DNA from 4 places in the Streptomyces sp. NPDC091387 genome. Region 4 is predicted to be linked to each of the others. Evidence: riboswitches for the same ligand, from Rfam matches in the RefSeq annotation. Region 4 holds a riboswitch; each other region holds the start of a gene.
The links. Region 4 has a riboswitch for cyclic di-AMP ahead of ACIQM0_RS36195 (M23 family metallopeptidase). Riboswitches for the same ligand answer to the same signal wherever they lie in the genome.

Region 1 (2,192 bases), on a different contig from region 4:
GCGTCCCTTCCTCCACTACGAGACGCGCGCCTGGCTCATCGACGCGGAAGGCACCCCGCTGCGGCCGTCGGCCAGGGAGAGCGGCTGGTGGCGGATGCAGCCGGACGGGCGCGTGGAGGCGCTGATCACCCAGCCCACCGGTATCGCCGAGATCCTGACGGGCCGCGCGGCCGACGGTACGGCCGACCTCGCCACTCATCAGGTCGCGCTCGCCCCCACCGCCAAGGAGGTCAGCGCCACCCGCCGCCGCTACACCCTGACGGACGACGGCACGCTCGAATTCGTCCATGACCTCGCGGCGGTCGGTCTGCCGCTCCAGCACCACCTCTCGGCGCGGCTCCGACGCGAGGGCTGAAGCCGGGGTCGTGCCGGGACGTCTCGCAATCGGGCCCGCGCCTGCCCGCGGACGCGTGGCGTTGCCGTTGTCGGCCGGGCCCTCCTGCCCGAGGCCCTCACGAAGCCAGTCAAAATGTCCTGATTGAGTAATTAATCTGAGTAGTTACTAATAAACCTCAGAGTCCCTTTTCTGTGCCTCAAAAGTTACGAATATTGAGCAAATCGCCCTTTTCGGGCTCAGTGGCCAGCGTCACTCTCCCGGCTCCGGGCGCGGGGCGTCCGGCTTCGGTTCTCTGTTGCGCCAAGAAAGTTGACTTCCTCGTGAAGGTCTGATGGTGGGCGTTTCCTTTAATTGATCTTGCGAATCAATTGAGATCCGGAATTCAGGGCTTGTTTCGCTCGGTGTTTCTCGCTTACGGTCGCCGTCAATCCGGATGGAACGCCGAATCCTGCCGCCGTCCGGTAACCCGACCCACTCACGTACGGCAGGAGCGGGGGACCCAGGTTTGCCGCCGGTCCGGTATCCGGAGCGGCTAGGGGTGAAGTCGCCATCACGTGCGGCCGGACATCTCCAGTCCGAACCCGACAGCTCACCTCGCAGGCGGCGGAGAGGAAATGCGCCATGCCCATCATGGGTAAGCACCGTCGTTCCAAGTCCACCTCCCTGACCCGCGGTTTCATCGCCGTGAGCACGGGCGGAGTCGTTCTCGCGCTCCCCCTGATCGGGGCCGGATCGGCTTCTGCCGCACCGGCACACGCTGTCGTCGCGGAAAGGGCGGCGGCACCGACTTCCGTTGCGGCCAAGGGAATTGCCGTCAACAAGACGGAGTCCACCGTCTATTCCGTGATCTCCGGCGATTCGCTTTCCAAGATCGCCCGGGGACATTCCCTCAGTGGCGGCTGGGAGCGGCTCTACAAGGACAACCGGAGTGTGATCGGTGGAAACCCCGACCTGATTCACCCGGGCCTCAAGCTGACCATCGGCGCCAAGTCCGCGGCCGTCGCGCCCAAGGCGGCCCCCGCCGCCGAATCGAAGGCGAAGCCCGCGACGGAGTCCAAGCCCGCGGCCGACGCCTCGCAGTCGTCCGACCGGGCCGAGGGCACCGACCGCGCCGACCGTTCCCAGCGGACGGTCACGCCCATCGCCGAGGTGACCGACACCGCCGCTCCGGCCCAGGCCGCGACGGCGTACACCGACGACCTCGACGGCTGGATCAAGGAGTCGCTGGCCGTGATGGCCCAGAACGGCATCCCCGGCAGCTACGACGGCATCCACCGCAACGTCATCCGCGAGTCCTCGGGCAACCCGCAGATCGTCAACAACTGGGACTCGAACGCAGCCGCCGGCACCCCGTCCAAGGGCCTCCTCCAGGTGATCCAGCCCACCTTCGAGGCGTACCACGTGGCCGGTACCTCGACGGACATCCTCGACCCCGTCGCCAACATCACCGCAGCGTGCAACTACGCCGCGGCCACGTACGGCTCGATCGACAACGTCTTCGGGGCCTACTGACATACCGCCGCTCCGCCTTCGGGGGGAGCAGGACGCGCAGGGGTGGGAGGGAGCCGAGCGGCTCCCTCCCACCCCTTTTCTCGTGCCGTACAACCCTTACGCCTCATAGGCGGTCGAACGGGGCGCCAGGAAGGAAACGGGCCCTTCCCGGCGTCCCCCCGGACTCGCCCGGTCATCCTTGAACCGAGGAGCCGCTCGTGCGCACCAACCGTTCGGCCGCCATCGCGGCGGCCGCGTTCCTCCTGATGGCAGGGGCCGGCATCGCCGCCCCCTCCGCCTACGCCGGCACACCCGGCGGAACGCGTGCGAACGACCGCAACACCGATTTCAACGGCGACGGGTA
Region 2 (2,192 bases), on a different contig from region 4:
TTTTGGGCACGACGAAGGCCCCGGCGGGCTGCGGGGCCTTTCACCGAGGTGCTTCGTGCCGGTCAGACGGTGACGCCGTGGGCGCGCAGATAGGCGACCGGGTCCATGTCGGAGCCGTACGACGGCGTGGTCCGGGCCTCGAAGTGGAGGTGCGGTCCGGTGGAGTTGCCGGTGGAGCCGGAGAGGCCGATCCGCTGCCCCTGCCCGACGCTCTGGCCGACGGAGACGCCGATCGAGGAGAGGTGGCCGTACTGGGTGTACGTGCCGTCCGTCATCCGGAGCACGATGTTGTTGCCGTACGCGCCGCCCCAGCCGGCCTCGACGACCGTACCCGCGCCGACGGCGACGACCGAGCTGCCGGACACGGCGTGGAAGTCGATGCCGGAGTGGCTGCCGGAGGACCACAGGGAGCCGCCGGCCTGGTAGCCGGTGCTCACGCGGGAACCCGCGACGGGGAGCTGGAAGGTGCCCAGCCGGGCGCGCTCGGCGGAGCGGGCGACACGCACCTCGCCCGCACGGGCCTCCTCGGCCTTGGCGGCGGCCTCGGCCTTCGCGGCAGCCCTGGCCCTGGCGTCGGCCTTCTTCTTGGCGTCCGCCTTCTTCTTCGCCTCGGCCTTCGCCCTGGCTTCCGCCTTCGCCTTCGCGGCGGCGTCGGCCTGGTGCCGCTGCGCGTCCGCCTGCGCGTCGATCCGGTCGGCCAGGTCGCCCTCGATGGCGATGAGCTGGGAGAGGCCTGCCTCTTCGGCGTCGGGGGTCTCGGTGTCGGCGGCGAGGGCCGGGGAGGCCAGGGAGCCGATGACGCCGGTGGTGGCCAGGGTCGCGATGCCGACGGCCTTCGCGCCGCAGCGCGTCAGACGGCTCGGGGCACGGTGCTTCCCGGTGGCACGGGTGAACGCCATGAAGTGGCTGGTCCTTTCCTTCCTTCTCGCCTACCGGGTTAGCTGACGGGTTCGGAGCAGGAAGGTCTCCTACGGATCCCCCGGCCTCACCGAGGCATGGGCATCCGATTCACCCCAGGGACTGCGCGGGTCCCCGGCTCCCCCGGCTCGCGCCTGACGGGGACTCGGCGATGGCTGCCCGGTACGTCGCGGATGCGGCATACGAGTGACGGACAGCCGGGCCGACGTTAAACGGGGGCACTTCCCCACACCAAACGGACAGGCGGTTTTGTAGCACATCCCACAGGGCGGACAGGCAACCTCCCCCGCAAAACCGGACAAAAGAGGAAGGCCCCGGCGGTCAGTGATCCGCCAGGACCTTCCTTTTGTCCCGTTACCGGGGAGAGTGACCGGTCAGCCGGTGACGACCGAGACCTCTCCGATGCCGAGGGCCCTCACGGGCTCCTCGATCTGCGCGGCGTCCCCGACGAGGACCGTGACCAGCCGGTCGCCCGGGAAGGCGTTGACCACGGCTGCCGTCGCCTCCACCGTGCCGGTGTCCGCGAGGCGCGCGTACAGCTGCGCCTGGTAGTCGTCCGGGAGGTGCTGCTCGACCTGGTCCGCGAGGGTCGCGGCGACGGAGGCCGCCGTCTCGAACTTCAGCGGTGCGACGCCCACGAGGTTCTGCACGGCCGTCTCGCGCTCGGCGTCCGTGAGGCCCTCCGCGGCCAGCGTCCGCAGCACCTTCCACAGATCCTCCAGCGCCGGCCCGGTGGACTCCGTGTCCACCGAGCCGCTGATGGCGAGCATCGCGGCGCCGGTCGACCCAGAGGCGGCGTCCCTGGCGGAGGAGCGCAGCACCTGGGCGAAGGCGCGCACGCCGTAGGTGTAGCCCTTCTCCTCGCGCAGCACCCGGTCCAGGCGGGAGGTCAGCGTGCCGCCCAGGCAGTACGTGCCGAGCACCTGGGCGGGCCAGACGCTGTCGTGCCGGTCGGCGCCGATCCGGCCGAGGAGCAGCTGGGTCTGGACCGCTCCGGGTCGGTCCACGATCACCACCCGGCCGGTGTCGTCGGCGGTGATCGGCGGGACCGGGCGGGGCTCCGCCGTGTTGCCCGACCAGTCGCCGACGGTGTCGGCGAGCAGGGCGTCCAGGTCGATGCCGGTGAGGTCGCCGACGACCACGGCGGTCGCGGTGGACGGCCGGACGTGGGCGTCGTAGAAGGCGCGCACGGCCGCGGAGTCGATCCGCTCCACGGTCTTCTCGGTGCCCTGACGCGGGCGCGACATGCGGGCCGTGGCCGGGAAGAGCTCCTT
Region 3 (2,192 bases), on a different contig from region 4:
GGTGGCCGCCGCCGCGGGGCCACCCGCCGTACCGCAACGCCCCTAGCCGGGCCGCACGCTCCCGTAGATCGGCATGTAGTAGATCGATTCCTCGCGCACGTTCGCCCCCGGCTTCGGCGCGTGGATCATCATGCCGTCGCCCTTGTAGATGCCGACGTGGCTGATGTCGTCGTAGAAGAAGACCAGGTCCCCCGGCTGCAGATCCGCCGTCGCGATCCGGGTCCCGACGTTCACCTGGTCCCAGGTGGTCCGCGGAATGCTGACGCCCGCCGCCCTCCAGGCCGCCTGGGTGAGCCCCGAGCAGTCGTACGAGGACGGGCCGGTCGCCCCCCAGACGTACGGCTTGCCGATCTGGGCCCTGGCGAACGCGAGGACCTTCCCGGCCTTCGTCGTCGCGCTGCTGTCCGAGCCGCCGGAACCCGTCCCGGTGCCCGAGCCGCTCCCGGTGCCCGTGCCGGTCCCGCCCCCGGCCTCCTTGGCCTTGCGGTCGGCCTCCGCCTTCGCGGCGGCCTGCTTCGTCGCCAGCTCCGCCGCCTTGCGCCTGGCCTCGTCCTTCTTCTTCTGCTCCAGCTCGGCGAGGCGCGCCTTCTCCTCCGCGGTCAGCTTCGACAGCAGCGTGCGGGCCTCGGCCAGCTTGTCCTGGACGTTCTGCTTGCTGGTGCGCAGCCGGGTCTGGGACGTGGTGAGCGTCTCCAGGCTCGTCACCGCCTCGGCACGCTTCCTGGACGCCTCGGCCTGCTTCGTACGGAAGTCCGTGACGGCCTGCTGCTGGTTCGTGGCCATCCGGTTCATCAGGTGGGTCTGGTCGAAGAACGACTGCGGGTCGTTCGCCAGGAAGAAGGTGGCGGTCGGCGCGAGCGCCCCGTCGCGGTACTGGGCCGCGGCGTAGTTCCCGAGCGTCCGGCGGGCGTCGTTCAGCTTGTCGGCGCGCTGGGCGATGTCGTCCAGCAGCGTGTCCACCTCGGTGCGCTGCTTGGCGGACGCCTCTTTCGCCTGGTCGTAGTGCTGGGTCGCGGTACCCGCCTGCCGGTAGAGGTCGTCGACCTTCTTCTGCACGTCCTCGATGCTGGGCTTCGGGGCCGGGGCCGCCAGCGCGCTCTGCGTGGACAGCAGGGTCACCGAGGCGAGTGCGACCGTCGTGAATCCGATGGCCGGGGTGGTGCTGCGCACCCGGGGGCGCGGTTTGCGATGCGACGCCAAGGCCGGCATCTCCTTCCGTGGACCGCCTACCGGGTTAGCTGTCGGGTTCGGGCGGAACGGAAGGCTGCCCTACGGTCCTGGTGGGGCATTTCGGACCGATTCACCCCGGTGCTGCGTGTGGGTCCCCGGTTCCGGACTCCGTACGGGCAGCCCGGATTCGGCGTGGACGTCCGCTCGGCGTGGATCGCCTCTGGGGGTACGGGCCGCCCGAACGTGCACGCTAGCCAATTCATGGTGCCGCTGTGAAGGTTGATGTTCGAAATGCCCGATACATTTTCGTGACCTTGCCGAAGTGGACGCGGTGCGGGCAGGTCAGGCACGGGAACCGGCCACGCAGCGTGGGTCCGGCATCGCTCAGGGTGGCCGCGCGGAGGTGTGCGGTTCGCCATGTGAGCCCGGGGTGTCAGTAGGGCCGCCTAGACTCGGACAGCGATGAGCAGCCTCTTTGACGACAGTTTCCTGGCCGGCCTCCAGCACACGGAGGAAGGGCCCCCGCCGCCCCCCGAGGACTCCGCACCCGAAGCGGTGCCGGAGGACCTCTTCGGGGGCGTGTTCGACGGGCCCCCGCCGCCCCGCGACGCGTACTACCGCGACGGGGCCCACCGCCCGGTGATCGACGCCGCCGCGCTGCTCGACGGGCTGAACACCGAACAGCGCGCCGCCGTCGTGCACGCGGGATCCCCGCTGCTCATCGTCGCCGGGGCCGGCTCGGGCAAGACCCGGGTGCTGACCCACCGCATCGCCCACCTGCTCGCCGAGCGGGGGGTGCACCCCGGCCAGATCCTGGCGATCACCTTCACCAACAAGGCCGCCGGCGAGATGAAGGAGCGCGTCGAGCAGCTCGTCGGCCCCCGCGCCAACGCCATGTGGGTCATGACCTTCCACAGCGCGTGCGTCCGGATCCTGCGCCGCGAGTCGAAGAAGCTCGGCTTCACGTCCTCGTTCTCGATCTACGACGCCGCGGACTCCAAGCGGCTGATGGCCCTGGTCTG
Region 4 (2,192 bases):
CTGCAGGCTGGACGATCCGAGCTTGCGGAGAGAAGTCATGGAGGGAACAACCCGTTCCCCCGCCTCCGCTATTCCGTGCCGTGTACAGCTACGGCAGCGGACCGGCAGCCCTGACGTCGGGGGGGAGCGTCAGGACTGCCGGGGTTCAGTCCGCTCAGACCGTCAGGCCACGGGCGCGCAGCCAGCTCATCGGGTCGATCCCGCTGCCGTCCGGGGTGTGGACCTCGAGGTGGAGGTGCGGGCCGGTCACGTTGCCGGTCGCGCCGACGCGCCCGATGGTGTCCCCGGTGGTGACCTTCTGGCCGACGCCGACACCGATCGAGGACTGGTGGCAGAACCACAGCTCCGTACCGTCGTCGAGCTCCAGGACCGTGCGGTAGCCGTAAGCACCGGACCAGCCTGCCGACTTGACGGTGCCGGTGTGGATGGCCTTGATCGGGGTACCTGTCGGAGCGGCGAAGTCGAGGCCCGTGTGGTAGCCGGAGGACCACATCGAACCGGCCTCGCCGAAGGTCGAGGTGATCGTGTACGAGGAGGTGGGGATGGCGTAGCCGGCGGCGAGCTTGGCGAGCCGAGCTGCCTCCGCCTTCTTCTTGGCCTCCGCCTCCGCCTTCTTCTTCGCGGCGGCGACCTTGGCCTCCGCGGCGTCCTGCTGCTTCTTCGCCTCGGTGGCCGCCTTCTCCGCGGCGTCCTTCTCCTGGGCCGCCTTGGCCTCCGCGTCGGCGGAGTCCTGCTGCTGCTCGGCCTGCTGGAGGATGCGGGCGCGGAGCGCCTCGCCGGCGTCCGTCGTGCCCTGCTCGGCCTCTGTGGTGGTGATGCCGGCCGTCGTCAGCGGGGCGGAGGCGGTCTCGGCCCCGGCCTTCTCCGCCTCGGAGCCGCTGGAGAACAGTGCGCCGACGCCCGGCAGGGACTTGGCCTCGGGGAGCTTGTCCGAGATGGCGTCGGGAAGGGAGATGGAGACCGGCGGCTTGCTCTGTGCGGAGGCCATGCCGCCCGCGCCGACGGCCGCGATGACACCGACGCCGAGAACGGTGGAGCTACGGGCGAGACCGTTGCGCTGCTTGGCGACGCGGTGCTTGCCGCGTACGGGGCGGACGGACTCCTCCGTGGGGTTCCATTCCTCCCACGCCTTGCCGGACTCGGCCTCTTCGGCAGGGAAGACGTTGCCGAACTCGCTGCCCCGATCGGTTCCGTAAGCGGTTCCGTAGTCGGTCCCGTAAACGGTTCCGTGGTGGGTGCCGTAGACGGCACCGGGCCCGGTTCCGAAGTCGTTTCCGAGTTCGGGTGCGAACCGGGAGGGGGCTTCGGGGGCAGGCTTGTTGGACGCCACTGGGGCGCACTCCTTTCCTTCCTTCTCGCCTACCGGGTTAGCTGACGGGTTCGGAGCAGGAAGGTCTCCTACGGGTCCCTCCGTCTCTCGACGAGACAGAGATGCCCGATTCACCCCATGTAGGTGGTTCCCCGGTTCCCTTGCGGAATTCGGCGCTCGCGCACGGTGCCGCCTCTGACGGCGGCTGGGACAACCGCGCTGCGTTATCGAACGTTAATAGACACACGGGTCCGATTCCAAGCCGTTCCAACTGATCATTCCCGTCTTTGGCCTGGACTTTACGGGACACAACCGGGTGGAATCGGACGAGTTGATCGCCCCTCAATCGTTATCTGTTTTCTGACGTTGCGTCAAATGTTATGCGGAGGGGTTCCTTACGGTTACGCACGGTGGCATCGGCCGCGCCTCCTCCCCCACTTCCCCGCGCACTCTCCCCCGTCCTCCCCTCCGCCTTCACCCGGCACCGCCCCCCAGACCCACGATCTTCACGGTCGTGCGCCGCTCCGGCTGACCCTCGGTGGGGCGCACGACCGCGAGCAGCGCCATGTCGTCGGTCGTCACCCCACCGGTGTGCAGCCGTACGTCATCGGTCAGCGCCGACAGCAGTTCCTCGGGACCCGGGAAGATCCGCCCGCGCAGCCGCTCCGCGGGGTCGTAGAAGACCCCGGCGGCGTCCCGGGCCTCGGAGAGGCCGTCCGTGTACAGGAGGAGCGTCGCCCCGGCGGGCAGCTCCCACTCGTCGGAGCGGTCCGGCCACACGCCCAGGTCCATCCCCAGGGGCAGCGCGGGCAGCGTGGGCCGCAGCACCTCCAGCGCCCCGTCCGAGTGCAGCAGCAGCGGTTCGGGGTGGCCGCGGTTGACG

Region 1: linked by a shared signal. The riboswitch ahead of ACIQM0_RS09750 (transglycosylase SLT domain-containing protein) and the one ahead of ACIQM0_RS36195 (M23 family metallopeptidase) in region 4 are both predicted to bind cyclic di-AMP.
Region 2: linked by a shared signal. The riboswitch ahead of ACIQM0_RS28965 (M23 family metallopeptidase) and the one ahead of ACIQM0_RS36195 (M23 family metallopeptidase) in region 4 are both predicted to bind cyclic di-AMP.
Region 3: linked by a shared signal. The riboswitch ahead of ACIQM0_RS22290 (NlpC/P60 family protein) and the one ahead of ACIQM0_RS36195 (M23 family metallopeptidase) in region 4 are both predicted to bind cyclic di-AMP.

What each region holds. Positions count from the first base shown of each region.
Region 1 covers NZ_JBIVTZ010000004.1:84,737-86,928, reverse strand. The annotation lists gene ACIQM0_RS09755 (FABP family protein) at 1-355, shown strand, start outside; cyclic di-AMP (ydaO/yuaA leader) riboswitch at 767-953, shown strand; gene ACIQM0_RS09750 (transglycosylase SLT domain-containing protein) at 959-1,849, shown strand; gene ACIQM0_RS09745 (esterase) at 2,047-2,192, shown strand, end outside.
Region 2 covers NZ_JBIVTZ010000015.1:132,221-134,412, forward strand. The annotation lists gene ACIQM0_RS28965 (M23 family metallopeptidase) at 63-899, opposite strand; cyclic di-AMP (ydaO/yuaA leader) riboswitch at 913-1,079, opposite strand; gene ACIQM0_RS28970 (M16 family metallopeptidase) at 1,293-2,192, opposite strand, start outside.
Region 3 covers NZ_JBIVTZ010000010.1:248,622-250,813, forward strand. The annotation lists gene ACIQM0_RS22290 (NlpC/P60 family protein) at 43-1,209, opposite strand; cyclic di-AMP (ydaO/yuaA leader) riboswitch at 1,208-1,373, opposite strand; gene pcrA (DNA helicase PcrA) at 1,633-2,192, shown strand, end outside.
Region 4 covers NZ_JBIVTZ010000027.1:62,196-64,387, reverse strand. The annotation lists gene ACIQM0_RS36200 (aldo/keto reductase) at 1-39, opposite strand, end outside; gene ACIQM0_RS36195 (M23 family metallopeptidase) at 155-1,330, opposite strand; cyclic di-AMP (ydaO/yuaA leader) riboswitch at 1,342-1,495, opposite strand; gene ACIQM0_RS36190 (PP2C family protein-serine/threonine phosphatase) at 1,784-2,192, opposite strand, start outside.